2 linked regions of the Variovorax paradoxus genome follow. The protein of the gene in region 1 interacts with the protein of each later gene in a pairwise test. Links are inferred from orthologs where the notes say so. Each region holds a gene or a part of one and is shown on either strand. Other genes may lie near its edges. The genes, in order: NWF24_RS23135 and lpdA.

The links.
Region 2: the proteins of NWF24_RS23135 (region 1) and lpdA interact in binary tests that used the Escherichia coli proteins (3 or more experiments, as listed by UniProt). The link is inferred for Variovorax paradoxus from one-to-one orthologs.

The regions. Positions count from the first base shown.
Region 1 is NZ_CP102931.1:4,886,013-4,894,156, forward strand. Bases 5,038-8,144 are described here. They hold NWF24_RS23135 (UvrD-helicase domain-containing protein), read right to left. Parts: upstream 7,748-8,144; coding sequence 5,327-7,747; downstream 5,038-5,326. Other genes in these bases: NWF24_RS23130 (BPSS1780 family membrane protein), read left to right, coding at 5,038-5,294; NWF24_RS23140 (GMP reductase), read left to right, coding at 7,954-8,144. In the rest of the region: NWF24_RS23110 (M20/M25/M40 family metallo-hydrolase), read right to left, coding at 1-5; polA (DNA polymerase I), read right to left, coding at 49-2,865; NWF24_RS23120 (hypothetical protein), read left to right, coding at 2,963-3,334; NWF24_RS23125 (homoserine kinase), read left to right, coding at 3,390-4,448; more of NWF24_RS23130, read left to right, coding at 4,458-5,037. UniProt on the Escherichia coli protein: A helicase with DNA-dependent ATPase activity. Unwinds DNA duplexes with 3'-5' polarity. Translocates on single-stranded DNA with 3'-5' polarity. Initiates unwinding more efficiently from a nicked substrate than double-stranded DNA.
Region 2 is NZ_CP102931.1:3,968,043-3,976,078, forward strand. The notes cover bases 2,441-5,439. They hold lpdA (dihydrolipoyl dehydrogenase), read right to left. Parts: upstream 4,848-5,439; coding sequence 3,033-4,847; downstream 2,441-3,032. Other genes in these bases: NWF24_RS18920 (C40 family peptidase), read left to right, coding at 2,441-2,942; NWF24_RS18930 (MFS transporter), read right to left, coding at 4,844-5,437; aceF (dihydrolipoyllysine-residue acetyltransferase), read right to left, coding at 5,434-5,439. Also shown: NWF24_RS18905 (4-hydroxyphenylacetate 3-hydroxylase family protein), read left to right, coding at 1-174; NWF24_RS18910 (alpha/beta fold hydrolase), read left to right, coding at 185-982; NWF24_RS18915 (PQQ-dependent sugar dehydrogenase), read right to left, coding at 995-2,125; more of NWF24_RS18920, read left to right, coding at 2,367-2,440; more of aceF, read right to left, coding at 5,440-7,083; aceE (pyruvate dehydrogenase (acetyl-transferring), homodimeric type), read right to left, coding at 7,133-8,036. UniProt on the Escherichia coli protein: Lipoamide dehydrogenase is a component of the glycine cleavage system as well as of the alpha-ketoacid dehydrogenase complexes.

The sequences.
Region 1 (8,144 bases):
GTCATGTTCGTGCGTTCTTCTCGGTTGTTTGTCTCGTCTTTTTATTCATCAATGCGCCTTGTCCCAGTTGGGACCGACACCGATCTCGGCCAGCAGCGGCACCTTCAGCGCGGCCACACCGGCCATGAGACGAGGGACTTCGGTGCGCACCCATTCGATCTCGGCCTCGGGCACTTCGAACACCAGTTCGTCGTGCACCTGCATGATCATCTTGGTGCCGCGCTTCTCCTCGTCAAGCACGTTCTGTACCTTGACCATGCTGAGCTTGATCAGGTCGGCGGCCGTGCCTTGCATCGGCGCATTGATGGCCGCGCGCTCGGCGCCGCCGCGGCGCGGGCCGTTGGGCGAATTGATCTCGGGCAGGTAGAGGCGCCGGCCGAACACGGTCTCCACGTAGCCCTGCTCCTTGGCCTGCGCCTTGGTCTCGTCCATGTAGGCCTTCACGCCCGGGTAGCGCGCAAAGTAGCGCTCGATGTACGAGGCTGCGGCCTTGGTCTCGATGCCGAGGTTGCGCGCAAGGCCGAAGCTGCTCATGCCGTAGATCAGGCCGAAGTTGATGACCTTGGCATAGCGGCGCTGCTCGCTCGACACCTGGTCGGGCGTGGAGCCGAACACCTCGGCGGCGGTGGCGCGGTGCACGTCGATGCCGTCAGTGAAGGCGCGCAGCAGCGACTCGTCGCCGCTGATGTGGGCCATGATGCGCAGCTCGATCTGCGAGTAGTCGGCGCTGGCGATCACGCTGCCCGCCGGTGCCACGAAGGCCTCGCGCACGCGGCGGCCTTCGGGCGTTCGGATCGGAATGTTCTGCAGGTTGGGGTCGTTGCTGCTGAGGCGGCCGGTGACGGCCACTGCCTGCGCGTAGTGCGTGTGCACGCGGCCGGTGCGTGGGTTGGCGAGCTGGCCGAGCTTGTCGGTGTAGGTGCCCTTGAGCTTCGACAGGCCGCGGTGTTCGAGGATCTTGGCCGGCAGCGGATAGTCTTCGGCCAGCTTCTCGAGCACCTCTTCGTCGGTGCTGGGCGCGCCGCTCGGCGTCTTCTTGACCACGGGCAGGCCCAGCTTGGTGAAGAAAATCTCGCCGATCTGCTTGGGCGAACCGAGGTTGAAGGGCTGGCCGGCGATGTCGTAGGCCTCCTGCTCCAGTTCCATGATGCGCTTGCCGAGTTCGTGGCTTTGCGTGGCAAGCGTAGGGGCATCGATCAGCACGCCGTTGCGCTCGACGCGGTAAAGCGCCTCGCTCGAATCCATCTCGAGCTGGTAGACGAAGCGCAGTTTTTCGTCGGCTTCGAGGCGCGGCCACAGCGTGTTGTGCACGTCGAGCGTCTGGTCGCTGTCCTCGCACGAATACTCCGCCGCCTTGGCGATGTCGACCTGGCTGAACGGGATCTGGTGCGCACCCTTGCCGCACAGGTCTTCGTACGAGATGCCGCTGCGTCCCAGATGGCGCTCGGCCAGGCTGGAAAGACCGTGTGGCTTGTGCACTTCGAGCACGTAGCTCTGCAGCATGGTGTCGTGCGCGTAGCCCTGCACCTCGATGCCGTGGTTGGCGAACACGTGGCGGTCGTACTTGATGTGCTGGCCGAGCTTTTTCTTGGCACCGTTCTCCAGCCAGGGCTTGAGCTTCGCGAGTACCTCGTCGATGGGCAACTGCTCGGGCGCATCGGGGTAGTTGTGCGTAAGCGGGATGTAGGCCGCTTCGCCGGGCGTGACGCTGAAGCTCACGCCGACGATCTGCGCGACCATCTCGTCGAGCGAGGTGGTCTCGGTATCGATGGCCGCGAGTTCGGCGGTTTCGAGCTTTGCGAGCCAGGCGTCGAACTGCGCCCAGGTCGTGATCGTGTCGTACTTGAGATTGCTCGCGGGCGCGGCGGCCTCCTGCGCCTCGAGCTCGGAGGGTTCGTCGAACAGGCCGCCCTGGTCGCTGTCGGCCTTGGAGGCAGCCTTCTTCTTGATGTTCTCTTCGATCAGCTCGGGCGGCACTTCCTGCGCTTCGAGCGACTTGACCAGGCTCTTGAAGCCGAACTTCTCGTAGAAGGGTTTCAGCTCGGCGGTCTGCGGCGCGCCGACGGGCAGGCCTTCGAGCGACGGCAGGCCGGTGACGTGGCCGTCGAGGTCGCAGTCGGTACGGATGGTGACGAGGCGCTTGCTCAGCGGCAGCTTGTCGATGGCCTGGCGCAGGTTTTCGCCCGCGGCGCCCTTCACTTCGGCGGCGCGTTCGATCAATGCATCGAGCGAGCCGTATTCGAGCAGCCATTTGGCAGCGGTCTTGGGGCCGACCTTCGGGACGCCGGGCACGTTGTCGACCGTATCGCCCACCAGCGTCTGATAGTCGATCATCAGGTTCGGCGGCACGCCGAACTCGGACGTCACGCCTGCCACGTCGCGCCTCTTGCCGTTCATCGTGTCGATGATGGTGATGTGCTCGTCGACCAGCTGGCTCAGGTCCTTGTCGCCGCTGGACACGATCACCTCGACGCCTTGGGCAGCAGCGACCTTGGCGAGCGTGCCGATGACGTCATCGGCTTCCACGTCGGGCACGCTGAGCACGGGCCAGCCGAGCAGCTTCACCACTTCGTGGATGGGGTCGATCTGGCTGCGAAGGTCGTCGGGCATCGGCGAGCGGTTGGCCTTGTATTCGGGGTACCAGTCGTCGCGGAAGGTCTTGCCGGGCGCGTCGAAGATGCAGGCTGCGTAATCGGCGCGCACCTCGCGGCGCAGCGCGGTCATCATGTTGATCATTCCCCGGATGGCGCCGGTCGCCGGGCTCTTGGGATCGCCGGGCACGGCCCGCAGATCGGGCATTGCGTGGAAGGCGCGGTAGAGGTAGCTCGAGCCATCGACGAGCAGCAGCGTTTTCTTGTCGGTCATCGGGCCATTTTGCCGTGCCCGCGACGGCGTCCGAAGCCACGACGGCACGCGGTGTCAACCGACGCCCCGGAACCGGGGGCGAGCCTACAATCAAGGCATGCCTAGCTCCACACTCCTGGTCGCCCGCCGCATCCTGCTGGCGCTGGCTTTCGCAGCCCCCTTTGCCGCCGTACAGGCGCAGCAGCCCGCAGCCGCCCCCGCGGCGGCCCCGGCCGCATCGCTACCAAATCAGGAGCAGGACAAAGCCGAAGGCCGACGCAACCAGAAGGTCGAGAACATCCATACCGAGGACAGCGGCGCCTCGGTCGACGAAGTCCGCTACGGCGGCCGCACGCAGAGCATCAACGTCACGCCCAAGGCCAACGTGCCGGGCTACGAAGTGCTGCCCGCCGATGCGTACACGGGACGCCAGGGCTCGTCGGAAACGGGCGCCAACGGCCCCCGCGTCTGGAACGTGATGAAGTTCTGACCGTGCGTTCTTTCGTCCTGGTTTTTGCAGCGGCAACGCGGCGCTGAGTACCGCAATGGCAGTTTTCACCGAAGTCAGTTTCGGCGAGGCAGACGCGCTCGTCCAACGCCTGGGCCTGGGCCCGCTGCGCGAGCTGCGCGGCATCGAGGGCGGCATCGAAAACACCAACTACTTCGCGACCACCGAGTCCGGCGAATTCGTGTTGACGCTGTTCGAACGCCTGAGTGCCGAGCAGCTCCCTTACTACCTTTGTCTGATGAAGCACCTGGCGGCTGCCGGCCTGCCTGTGCCCGCGCCCGTGGCGGCAGCCGAGCCCGCCGCCGCCGAGAAACCCAGGAAGAACCAGCCCCCCGTGCCCGCCGAGGCCGCGTGCGACCTGCTGCACATCGTGGCCGGCAAGCCTGCTGCGGTGGTGCAGAAGCTCTCGGGCCACAGCGAACTGGCCCCCGGCACGGCGCATTGCGCCGAACTGGGCGCGATGCTGGCACGCATGCACCTCGCGGGGCGCGACTACCCCCGCATCCAGCCAAACCTGCGCGGCCTGCACTGGTGGAACGAGACGGTGCCGGTGGTGCTGCCGTACATCGAGGAATCGCAAGCCGCCCTGCTGCGTGCCGAACTGGCCTACCAGAACCACGTCGCCGAGTCGTCGGCCTATGCGGCGCTGCCGCGTGGCCCGGTGCATGCAGACATGTTCCGCGACAACGTGATGTTCGCGACCGGCGGCGAGGCCGGCGCTGCGCCGCGCCTGACCGGCGTGTTCGACTTCTACTTCGCCGGCACCGACACCTGGCTGTTCGACCTGGCCGTGTGCCTGAACGACTGGGCCATCGACCTGCCGACCGGCCGGCACGACGCCGAACGCGCCGACTCGCTGCTGTCGGCCTACGAAACCGTGCGACCGCTGAACGCCGCCGAGCGCGCCCTGCTGCCCGCGATGCTGCGCGCCGCGGCGCTGCGCTTCTGGATTTCCCGGCTCTGGGACTTCCATCTGCCGCGCGAGGCGAGCATGCTCAAGCCCCATGACCCCACGCACTTCGAACGCGTGCTGCGCGACCGCGCCACCCACCCGCATGCCATGGCACAGGCCCTCGAGCCGCTGCTGGCTGCCTGATCTCTACACATGAAACTCAACCTCGTGCCGGCGCGAACCGGCGTCGAATGGGTCCGCCTCGGACTCAAGAACTTCTGGCGACAGCCGCTGGCCTTTGTCTCGCTGTTCCTGATGTTCATGGCGCTGATCACGAGCATCTCGCAGCTGCCGCTGATCGGCAGATTCATTCCGTTCGTGCTGCTGCCGTTCTCCACGCTGGGCTTCATGGTCGCGGCGTCGGTGGCCGACGCCTCGGCGACCAACACCGATCTTCCAGGAGACGCGGTCGGCGTGAAAAAACCGACCGGCGCACTCATGTTCCTGTCGGTGGCGCGTGCCATGCGAACGGAATGGCGCGCGCTGGCTGTACTTGGCGTGATCTCGGCGGTGTATTGCTTCCTGACCGTGTTCCTGACCGCGCTGGTCGACGGCGGCCAGTTCATGCGCAGCTACCTGCTGGGCGAAACCCCGACGAAGGAAGTGCTGGAAAGCAGCCGCTTCCAGATGGCGAATCTGCTTCAGATGTGCCTCGCGCTGCCGCTGGTCGCGGCGATGTGGCATGCCCCCGCGCTGGTTCACTGGCACCGGGTGGAGCCGGTGAAGAGCATTTTCTTCAGCCTGGTGGCGATGTTCCGGAATTTCGGCGCCTATGCGCTGTACTGGCTCGCGTGGTGCGGCGTGCTGGTGCTCGGCCTCCTGGCGGCGGCGCTGGTCGGCACCATCGTGATCGGCGTGGGCTCGCTGGGTTCGGACACCGGTGCAATGGCCATCGGCAACATCCTGATGGTCGGCACGGTGCTGACGCTCGCCGCCATGGCGCAGGCGTCGAACTGGTTCACCTTCCGCGACACCTTCAATCCGGACTGAGCGCCGCCGCGGCCGGCGGCGCCCCTCCAAGCTCAGATCGGCGTGAGCTTGGCCACCGACAGCGCCAGCCACTTCACGCCATGTCGCGCGAACTTGACCTGTGCGCGTGCGTCGTCGCCCGTGCCTTCGAGCGCGGTCACCGTGCCTTCGCCGAACTTGTTGTGGAACACCTGCATGCCCGAGCGCAGGCCGTGTGAAGGCGCTGTCTTCTGCGGCGGCACGGGTGGGCTGGCAAAGGTGTCCTTGTCGCGGCTGCTGCTGCCGCCGCCATAGCCACCACCGCTGTAGCCGCCCCCACCACCGCGCGTGCTCGCATAGCCCCCGCCATAGCCGAAGGCCGATGGCGTGAAGCCCTGGTTCTTGGGTGTGAGCCACTTCAGCGCGCCTTCGGGCAGCTCGTCGAAGAAGCGGCTCTTGACGTTGTAGCGAGTCTGGCCGTGCAGCATGCGCGTCTGCGAATGGCTCAGGTACAGGCGCTTGCGGGCGCGCGTGATCGCCACGTACATCAGGCGGCGTTCTTCCTCGAGGCTCTCGAAATCGCTCATCGAGTTCTCGTGCGGGAACAGGCCCTCTTCCATGCCGGTGATGAATACGCAGTCGAACTCCAGGCCCTTGGCGGCATGCACGGTCATCAACTGCACCGCGTCTTGCCCAGCCTGCGCCTGGTTGTCGCCCGATTCGAGCGCGGCGTGCGTGAGAAAGGCGGCCAGCGGGCTCAGCGTTTCGCCGGTTTCGGCGTCGGGCGCGAGCGGCTCGTCGAGCACCGGACGGCTCGGGTCGATACCCTGGCTCGCGGGCGACTGGCGCAGCTCGTCGACCGGCAACGCCACGGCGTCGCGGCCGAAGCCTTCCTGCGTGACGAAGCTCTCGGCCGCATTCACCAGTTCGTCCAAGTTCTCGAGGCGGTCGGCGCCTTCGCGATCGGCCTTGTAGTGCTCGACGAGGCCGCTGTGGTCGAGCACCAGCTCGATGATCTCTCGCAGGCTCACGCCCTGGGTCTGCTCGCGCAGCACGTCGATCTTGGCTACGAAGCCCGTGAGGTTGGCGCCGGCCTTGCCGCCGACGACGCTCACCGCATCGTGCAGCGAGCGCCCGGCCGCGCGCGCCGCGTCCTGCAGGGTTTCGAGCGTGCGCGCACCGATGCCGCGCGGCGGGAAATTGACGACGCGCAGGAAGCTGGTGTCGTCGTCCTTGTTCTCCAGCAGGCGCAGGTAGGCCAGCGCGTGCTTGATTTCGGCGCGCTCGAAGAAGCGCAGGCCGCCGTACACGCGGTACGGCACCGAGGCATTGAAGAGCGCCGTTTCGATCACCCGGCTCTGCGCGTTGCTGCGGTAGAGCACGGCCATTTCCTTGCGCTCGTAGCCGTCGCGCGCGAGCTGGCGCATTTCCTCGACCATCCACTGGGCTTCGGCGAGATCGGTGGGCGATTCGTACACGCGCACCGGTTCGCCCGGCCCCTGGTCGGTGCGCAGGTTCTTGCCCAGGCGCTTCTTGTTGTGGCTGATGAGCTCGTTGGCCGAGTCGAGGATGTTGCTGTAGCTGCGGTAGTTCTGCTCCAGCTTTATCTGGTGGCGCACGTCGAACTCGCGCACGAAGTCGGTCATGTTGCCCACGCGTGCACCGCGGAAGGCGTAGATGCTCTGGTCGTCGTCGCCCACGGCGATGACGCTGCTGCTCTCGCTCGGCGTGAACTGGCCGGCGACGGTGTTGCCCGTGAGCATCTTGATCCACGCGTACTGCAGGCGGTTGGTGTCCTGGAACTCGTCGATCAGGATGTGGCGGAAGCGCCGCTGGTAGTGCTCGCGCACCGGGTCGTTGTCGCGCAGCAGTTCGTAGCTGCGCAGCATGAGCTCGCCGAAGTCGACCACGCCTTCGCGCTGGCACTGCTCTTCGTAGAGGCGATAGAGCTCGACCTTCTTCCGGTCGTCGTCGCTGCGAACTTCGACGTCGCCGGGGCGCAGGCCGTCTTCCTTGGCGCCGGCGATGAACCATTGCGTCTGCTTGGCCGGGAAGCGCTCGTCGTCGACGTTGAACTGCTTCATCAGACGCTTGATGGCCGAGAGCTGGTCTTGCGTGTCGAGGATCTGGAAGGTCGACGGCAGGTTGGCCAGCTTCCAGTGCGCGCGCAGCAGGCGGTTGCACAGGCCGTGGAAGGTGCCGATCCACATGCCGCGCACATTGACGGGCAGCATCGCCGTCAGCCGCGTCATCATTTCTTTCGCGGCCTTGTTGGTGAAGGTCACGGCGAGGATGCCGCCGGCGGAGACCTGGCCCGTCTGCAGCAGCCAGGCGATGCGGGTGGTGAGCACGCGCGTCTTGCCGGAACCGGCGCCGGCCAGGATCAGCGCGTTGCCCTCTGGCAGCGTGACCGCGGCGAGTTGCTCCGCGTTCAGGTTCTGGAGCAGCGGCAGCGCTGGAGGGTGGGCGTCAGCCGCAGGATCGTTAAACAACATCATGCGATTGTAGAAACCACGGCGTATGCGGGTTATATGAAGAACCGGAAGACCTGCCTTTGCGAGACCGCGTAAAATCAATCACCGGGCCCAAGTTTCTTGCGCCCGGTTTTTTGTGGGCGTTTTCCTTGCAGAACGCACCGCGAAAGCCGGCCGGACCAAGCGCTCATTCGTTTCTTTCAACGATTCCTTTCAGGAGCCTGGTCATGCAAATTTTCGATTACGACAACATCCTTCTGCTCCCGCGCAAGTGCCGCGTGGAGAGCCGCTCCGAGTGCGACACCAGCGTGGTGCTGGGCGAACGCAGCTTCCGCCTGCCGGTGGTGCCCGCCAACATGAAGACGGTGGTCGACGAGTCGATCTGCCTGTGGCTGGCGCAGAACGGCTATTTCTACGT
Region 2 (8,036 bases), 920 kb from region 1 along the record:
GTAGAACGCATCCTCGAACGCGGCGTCGCGGCCGACGGCTCGGCCGCCGCCGCGCCGCACGACCCGGGCCGCGCCATCACCCGCAACCGCCAGCCCGGCAAATGCTGCGACACCGGCTGCACCACACCCGGACAACCCGTTATGGTCGATCTGCCGGCATCGCGGCGCGCCTAGACTCAGGCGGATGAAGATCTTCTCGAAGCGGCTGTGCCTCGCAGCGCTGGGCGTGGGCGCCGCGCTGCTCGTCGTGGCCTGCGGCGGCGTGCGCAAGGCCACGGTGCCGATGGCGACTTCGCTCGAAAAGAGCAGTTGCGCACGCAGCAATGTCGACACGCTGCTGGTGATGCTTCCCGGCGCGTACTCGACGCCCGACGAGTTCGAGCGCGAAGGCTTCGTCCGCGCCGTCCGCGAGAACCGCATCGCGGCGGACGTGATGCTGGTCGACGCGCATCTCGGCTACTACAACAGCAAGACCATCCTCGAGCGACTGAGCGCCGACGTGATGGCTCCGGCGCGCAACCAGGGCTACAAGCACATCTGGTTCGTCGGAATTTCCCTCGGCGGCTTCGGCGGGATGCTCTATGCGCAGACGCACCCCGGCGAACTCGCGGGGCTGGTGACGCTCGCGCCCTACCTCGGCGAGCGCACGCTCGGCACCGACATCGCCAATGCCGGCGGCCTCGCCAGGTGGAACGGCCCGCTGGTCGATCCGGCCGAGAGCCCTCCCCGCACGCCCAACGAAACACAGCTCTGGCAATGGCTGCGCGGCTACGCGGGCTTCACGCACACGGCGAGCGCCCGGCCGCCGCTCTACCTGGGCTACGGCCTCGACGACCGCTTTGCCTTCAGCAACCGACTGCTCGCGGAAGCGCTGCCGGCCGAGCGCGTATTCACGACCGAGGGTGGCCACGACTGGCCCGAGTGGACGCGTCTGTGGCGCCGCATGCTGCCGACCCTGCCTCTGCCGGGTTGCCCGGGCTGAAAGCGCCGCGCCTCAGTTCGGCCGCAGGCGCAGCAGCTTGCCGTCGGCCTCGTCGGTCAACACATAGAGCAATCCGTCGGGCCCCTGCTTCACGTCGCGGATGCGGGCACGACCTTCGGCCAGCAGCTTGTGCTCGGCCACTACCTTGCCGCCCTTCAATTCGATGCGGTCGAGATAGCCAAACTTGAGCGAACCCACGAACAGGTTGCCCTTCCAGCCCGCGCCGTACCGGTCGCTGGTCAGAAACGCCATGCCGGACGGCGCGATCGACGGCACCCAGTAGTGCAGCGGCTGCTCCATGCCGTCTTTGGCGGTGATGCCGTCGCCGATCTTGCCGCCGCCGTAGTTCTCGCCATAGGTGATCACGGGCCAGCCGTAGTTGCGGCCGGCCTGCGGGATGTTGATTTCGTCGCCGCCCTGCGGGCCGTGCTCGGTCATCCAGAAGCGACCGTCGGGCGCGAGCGCTGCGCCCTGGCCGTTGCGGTGGCCGTAGCTCCAGATCTCGGGCAAGGCACCCGCCTTGCCGACGAAGGGGTTGTCCTTGGGCACCGTGCCGTCCTTGCCGATGCGCACGATCTTGCCAAGGTGATTGTCGAGCTTCTGCGCATCTTCCTTGCGACTGAAACGGTCGCCGAGCGTAAGAAACAGCGTGCCGTCGCGCGCCTCGACGATGCGGCAGCCGAAGTGATTGCGGCTCGCCACCTTGGGCTGCTGGCTGAAGATGATCTTCAGGTCTTCGAGCTTCGTGCCGTCGGCAGACAGATTGGCGCGGGCCAGCGCCGTGCTGTTGGCCGAACCGCCGGCATCGGGTTCGGAAAAGCAAAAGTACAGCGTGCGGTTCTTCTCGAAGCCCGAATCGGCCAGCACGTCGAGCAAGCCACCCTGACCGCCTGCTGCGATGGGAGGCAAACCTGCGATGGGTGCGCCGATCTTTCCGTCGGCACCGATCAGCCGGAGGCGGCCGGGCCGCTCTGTCACCACGAATCGACCGCCCGGCAGAAAGGCGACGCCCCAAGGGTTTTCCAGGCCCGTAGCCACCGTTTCGGGGCGCATCTGTGCCATCGCATTGACACAAAGACCCAGCGCGGCAACCACTGCAAAGCGGCAAACAAGAGAAAAGGACGGCTGGATCTGCAAGTTCATGACTTTTCCGGGTAGTTGCGGCGATCTTGGCGAGAAATAGCAACCGAATCCAGCTTGACAGCCGGTTCACCCGAAGCCCAAAGGCCCATTCGCGGTCAACCACTTATGAGCAATAAACGTTCACCGTTACATTTTTTCTTCGACCGGATCAAAATTTTTCATGTAAATCAATGACTTACAGATGCATTCGCTAATTCTGATTAAATTGACATAACCGCGCGTCATCAATATCCTACGCGCCATGCGTTTTTTCGTCCTACCCGCGTCCCTCCTATTTGCCGTCGCTGTTCATGCGGCCCCTCAACAGGAAAAGACCGATGACGAGTTGGCACGAATGCTGGCCGACAAAGGCATCATCGGGCAGCTCAAGCAGGTTCGCCAGACCGTCACAGAGCGCACTTCCGATCTGGTGGTGACTGCCATCGGTTTCTTGGGCGTTCCCTATCGCCGCGGCGGCAACACCGCCGAATCGGGTTTCGATTGCAGCGGCTTCGTTCGCGCCATGTACAACCAGACGGTCGGCCACATGCTCCCGCGCCGTGCCGAAGAGCAAGCTGCCGCCACCGAGAAGATCGACGCCAGCCAGCTCAAGCCTGGCGATCTCGTGTTCTTCAACACCATGCGCCGCGCCTTCAGCCATGTCGGCATCTATGTCGGCGAAGGCAAGTTCATCCACTCGCCCCGCTCCGGCGCCCAGGTTCGCGTGGAAGACATGAACGGCAGCTACTGGCAGCGCCGCTTCGACGGCGCCCGCCGCGTGTTGGGTGGACCGACGGATGAAGTGAAGGCTGCAGCCGTCGCCAATACCGGCAACTGAGCCTTCCCCCGAATTCAGAACGAAAAAAATCCCGCCTCGGCGGGATTTTTCATGGGCGCTCGATCAGCAGCGCCCTTCTGTTCTGTCTTGTCAGCTCTTCTTCGCAGGCGGCAGATCGGTACAGGTGCCGTGCGCCACTTCCGCCGCCATGCCGATGCTTTCGCCCAGCGTCGGATGCGGATGGATGGTCTTGCCGATGTCGATCTCGTCCGCACCCATCTCGATGGCCAGCGCGATCTCTCCGATCATGTCGCCAGCGTGCGTGCCGACGATGCCGCCGCCGAGGATGCGATGCGTCTCTGCATCGAACAGCAGCTTGGTGAAGCCTTCGTCACGGCCGTTGGCAATGGCACGGCCCGAGGCCGTCCACGGGAAGTGCCCCTTCTTGATCTTGATGCCTTCGGCCTTGGCCTGATCTTCGGTGAGGCCCACCCACGCCACTTCAGGGTCGGTGTAGGCCACGCTCGGGATCACGCGGGCATTGAAGGCGGCGCTGGAGAGCTCCTTGTCGCCCTTCTGCTCGCCGGCAATGACTTCAGCTGCCACGTGCGCCTCGTGCACCGCCTTGTGCGCCAGCATGGGCTGACCCACGATGTCGCCGATGGCGAAGATGTGGGGCACGTTGGTGCGCATCTGGATGTCGACCGGAATGAAGCCACGGTCGCTCACGGCCACGCCGGCTTTCTCGGCGCTGATCTTCTTGCCGTTGGGGCTGCGGCCCACGGCCTGCAGCACCAGGTCGTACACCTGCGGCTCCTTCGGTGCCTGCTCGCCCTCGAAGGTGACCTTGATGCCCTCCTTCGTGGCTTCGGCGCCGACCGTCTTGGTCTTGAGCATGATGTTGTCGAAACGCGGCGCGTTCATCTTCTGCCAGACCTTCACGAGGTCGCGGTCGGCGCCCTGCATGAGGCCGTCGAGCATTTCGACCACGTCCAGGCGCGCGCCCAGCGTGGAATACACCGTGCCCATTTCAAGGCCGATGATGCCGCCGCCCAGCACCAGCATGCGCTTGGGATCGGTGCCCATCTCGAGCGCGCCGGTCGAGTCGACCACGCGCGGGTCTTTCGGCATGAAAGGCAGACTCACCGACTGCGAACCGGCCGCGATGATCGCGTTACGGAACTTGACGGTCTGCTTGCTGCCCGTGGTGTCCCAGCTGGTACCGGAGGTTTCTTCGACCTCGATGTGGTACGGGTCGATGAAGTTGCCGACGCCGCGCAGCACCGTCACCTTGCGCATCTTGGCCATGGCCGTGAGGCCGCCGGTGAGCTTGCCCACTACCTTGTTCTTGTGGCCGAGCAGCTTGGCGCGGTCGACCGTGGGCGCGGCAAAGCTGACGCCGAGGTCGGCGAAGTGCTTGACCTCGTCCATGACGGAAGCCACGTGCAGCAGCGCCTTCGACGGGATGCAACCGACGTTCAGGCACACGCCGCCGAGGGTGGCATAGCGCTCGATCAGCACCACCTTCAAGCCGAGGTCGGCCGCGCGGAAAGCGGCCGAATAACCGCCGGGGCCGGCGCCGAGCACGATCACGTCGCACTCGACATCGACCTTGCCGCCGTAGCTCGACACGGCCACGGCCGCCGAGGCGGGGGCCGCCTTGGGTGCCGGGGCTGCTGCTGCCGCTGGCGCAGGTGCCGCCGCTGCGGGCGCGGGCGCCGCGGCGCCACTCACCTCCAGCGTCAGCACGACCGAGCCTTCCTTGACCTTGTCGCCCACCTTCACGGCCAGCGCCTTCACCACGCCGGCGGCGGACGACGGAATCTCCATCGAGGCCTTGTCCGATTCGACCGTGATCAGCGACTGCTCGGCCTTGACCGTGTCTCCGACATTGACCAGCACCTCGATCACCGCGACTTCGTCGAAGTCGCCGATATCGGGCACCTTGATTTGTTGTTCGCTCATTTGGACACTTTCAGTTTGAGTGTGAGAACGTCGACCGGTGGGGCCGAATTGCGATCGAATTCGCAGGCGGCGGCAATGCCTGCCTCCGCCACGTCGCGCGAGTTGCGCGACTTGATGTCATAGGCCGCGTGCATGGCGCCGAGTGCAAAGCTGCGTCCCGAGCCAATGGCCCAGAACTCCTTGAACTCGAACACCTCGCGGTAGCTGTAGATGCCGTAGATGCCGCTCTGGTTGGCCATCAGCATCGTGAACTGGCTCGACTCGTAGGGCTCGTGCTCGTCTTCCTTGGTCTGCATGAAGAACGTGTCCTTCAGCACCGGATGCAGCATCGTGAAGGTGCGGAAGATCTCGTGCTTGCTGCCGAACAGCAGTTTCTCGCGCTCCTGCGCGGCCAGCGCGTGCTGCAGCACCAAGAAGTGCGCGGCGGCGCCGGCCACGGCGAACAGGCTCTGCCCCGCCGCGTCCTCGACGGTGAAGATCTTCTGGTTGGCTTCGGCGCGGTGCGAAAGCCGCGTGTCGCCGAAGGTCACCAGAGAATCGGCTGCCATCGTGACCTGGCCGCCTTTGCGGACGGCCACTACGGTGGTCATAGCAGGATTCGACGGTAGTCCGCGAGCACCTGGCCCAGGTAGGCGTTGAAACGCGCAGCCAGGGCGCCGTCGATCACGCGGTGGTCGTACGACAGCGACAGCGGCAGCGTGAGACGCGGCACGAACTGCTTGCCGTCCCACACCGGCTTCATCTGGCCCTTGGAGAGGCCGAGGATGGCCACTTCAGGAGCGTTGATGATGGGCGTGAAGTGCGTGCCACCGATGCCGCCGAGCGAGCTGATCGAGAAGCAGCCGCCCTGCATGTCGGCCGAGCCGAGCTTGCCGTCGCGCGCCTTCTTGGCGAGTTCGCCCATCTCGGCGCTGATCTGCAGGATGCCCTTCTTGTCGGCATCCTTGAGCACAGGCACCACGAGCCCGTTGGGCGTGTCGGCCGCGAAGCCGATGTGGAAGTACTGCTTGTAGACCAGTTGATCGCCGTCGAGGCTGGCGTTGAAGTCGGGGAACTTCTTCAGCGCCGAGACCACCGCCTTGATCACGAAGGCCAGCATCGTGACCTTGACGCCCGACTTCTCGTTCTCCTTGTTGGTGGAGACGCGGAAGGCTTCGAGCTCGGTGATGTCGGCTTCGTCGTTGTTGGTGACGTGCGGAATCATCACCCAGTTGCGATGCAGGTTCGCGCCGCTGAGCTTCTTGATGCGCGACAGGTCCTTGCGCTCGACAGTGCCGAACTTGGTGAAGTCGACCTTGGGCCACGGGATCAGGCCCAGCGCCGCGCCGTCGGCGCCGCCCCCTGCCGGCGCCTTGGCCGCCGAGGCCTTGGTGCTGGCCTGGCCGCTCATCACGGCCTTGGTGAAGCTCTGGACGTCTTCCTGCGTGATGCGGCCCTTGGGACCGGAGCCCTTGACCTCTTCGAGCGGCACACCGAGTTCGCGGGCGAACTTGCGCACCGAGGGCGAGGCGTGCGGCAGGCCGGCGCTGGGCGCGACCGTCGGCTGGTGGGCCGGGGCGGCTGCAGCAGGCGCCGATGCGGCGGCGGCCGGTGCGCTGGCAGTTGCGGTTGCCGGGGCGGCGGCCGCAGCCTGTGCAGGCGCCGGGGCAGCAGCGCCCGCAGTACCTTCGAGCACGGCAATCAGGTCACCGATGTTGACCGTGTCGCCGACCTTGACCTTGAGTTCCTTGAGCACGCCGGCAGCCGACGACGGAATCTCCATCGAGGCTTTGTCCGACTCCACCGTGATCAGCGACTGCTCGACCTTGATCGCGTCGCCCGGCTTCACGAGCACTTCAATGACGGCGACGTCCTTGAAATCGCCGATGTCCGGCACCTTGATCTCGACCGGACCCGAGGCTGCCGGGGCGGCAGCAGGAGCTGCGGCGGCCGGCGCAGGCGCGGCGGCTGCGGGAGCCGCTGCAGGCGCAGGGGCCGGCGCTGCTGCAGCACCCGCTCCCTCGGCCTCGAGCACGAGCACCACCGAGCCCTCTTTCACCTTGCTGCCGACTTCGACCTTCAGTTCCTTGACCACACCGGCCGTGGACGACGGGATTTCCATCGATGCCTTGTCCGATTCGACTGTGATGAGCGACTGCTCGGCCTTGACCGTGTCGCCCACCTTCACGAGCACCTCGATCACCGCGACTTCATCGAAATCGCCGATGTCCGGCACCTTCACTTCCACTGCTGCCATATCGTTGTCTCCCGCCGTAAGGCGCCGTTCGTTCGTTGGTTGTTGATGTTCAAGCGTAAAGCGGGTTGACCTTGTCGACATTGATGCCGTACTTCTTGATCGCTTCCACCACCTTGGCCACCGGCACGGTGCCATCTTCGCTCAGCGCCTTGAGCGCGGCCACCACGATGTAGTGGCGGTTGATCTCGAAGTGCTCGCGCAGCTTGTTGCGGAAGTCGCTTCGGCCGAAGCCGTCGGTGCCGAGCACCTTGTAGGTGCGGCCCTTCGGGATGAAGGGGCGGATCTGCTCGGCATAGGCCTTCATGTAGTCGGTCGATGCGACCACCGGGCCGGCCGAGGCGCCGAGCTGCTCGGCCACGAAGGGCACGCGCGGCGTCTGGTCGGGGTGCAGCAGGTTCCAGCGGTCGGCGTCCTGGCCATCGCGGGTGAGCTCGTTGAAGCTCGGGCAGCTCCACACGGAAGCCGACACGCCCCAGTCCTTTTCGAGCAGCTCTTGCGCAGCGAAGCTTTCGCGCAGGATGGTGCCGCTGCCCAGCAGTTGCACCGTGGGTGCCTTGGCCTTGAGCGCGGGACCCTGCTTCGACAGGTACATGCCCTTGATGATCTGCTCTTCGGTGCCGGGCTGCAGGCCAGGCATCGCGTAGTTCTCGTTGAGCAGCGTCAGGTAGTAGTAGACGTTGTCCTGCTTCTCGACCATGCGCTTGAGGCCATGGTGCAGGATGACGCCGACTTCGTGCGCGAAGGTCGGGTCGTAGCTCACGCAGTTCGGGATGGTGTTGGCCAGGATGTGGCTGTGACCGTCTTCGTGCTGCAGGCCTTCGCCGTTCAGCGTGGTGCGCCCCGAGGTGCCGCCGAGCAGGAAGCCGCGCGCCTGCATGTCGCCGGCCGCCCAGGCCAGGTCGCCGATGCGCTGGAAGCCGAACATCGAGTAGTACACGTAGAACGGCACCATG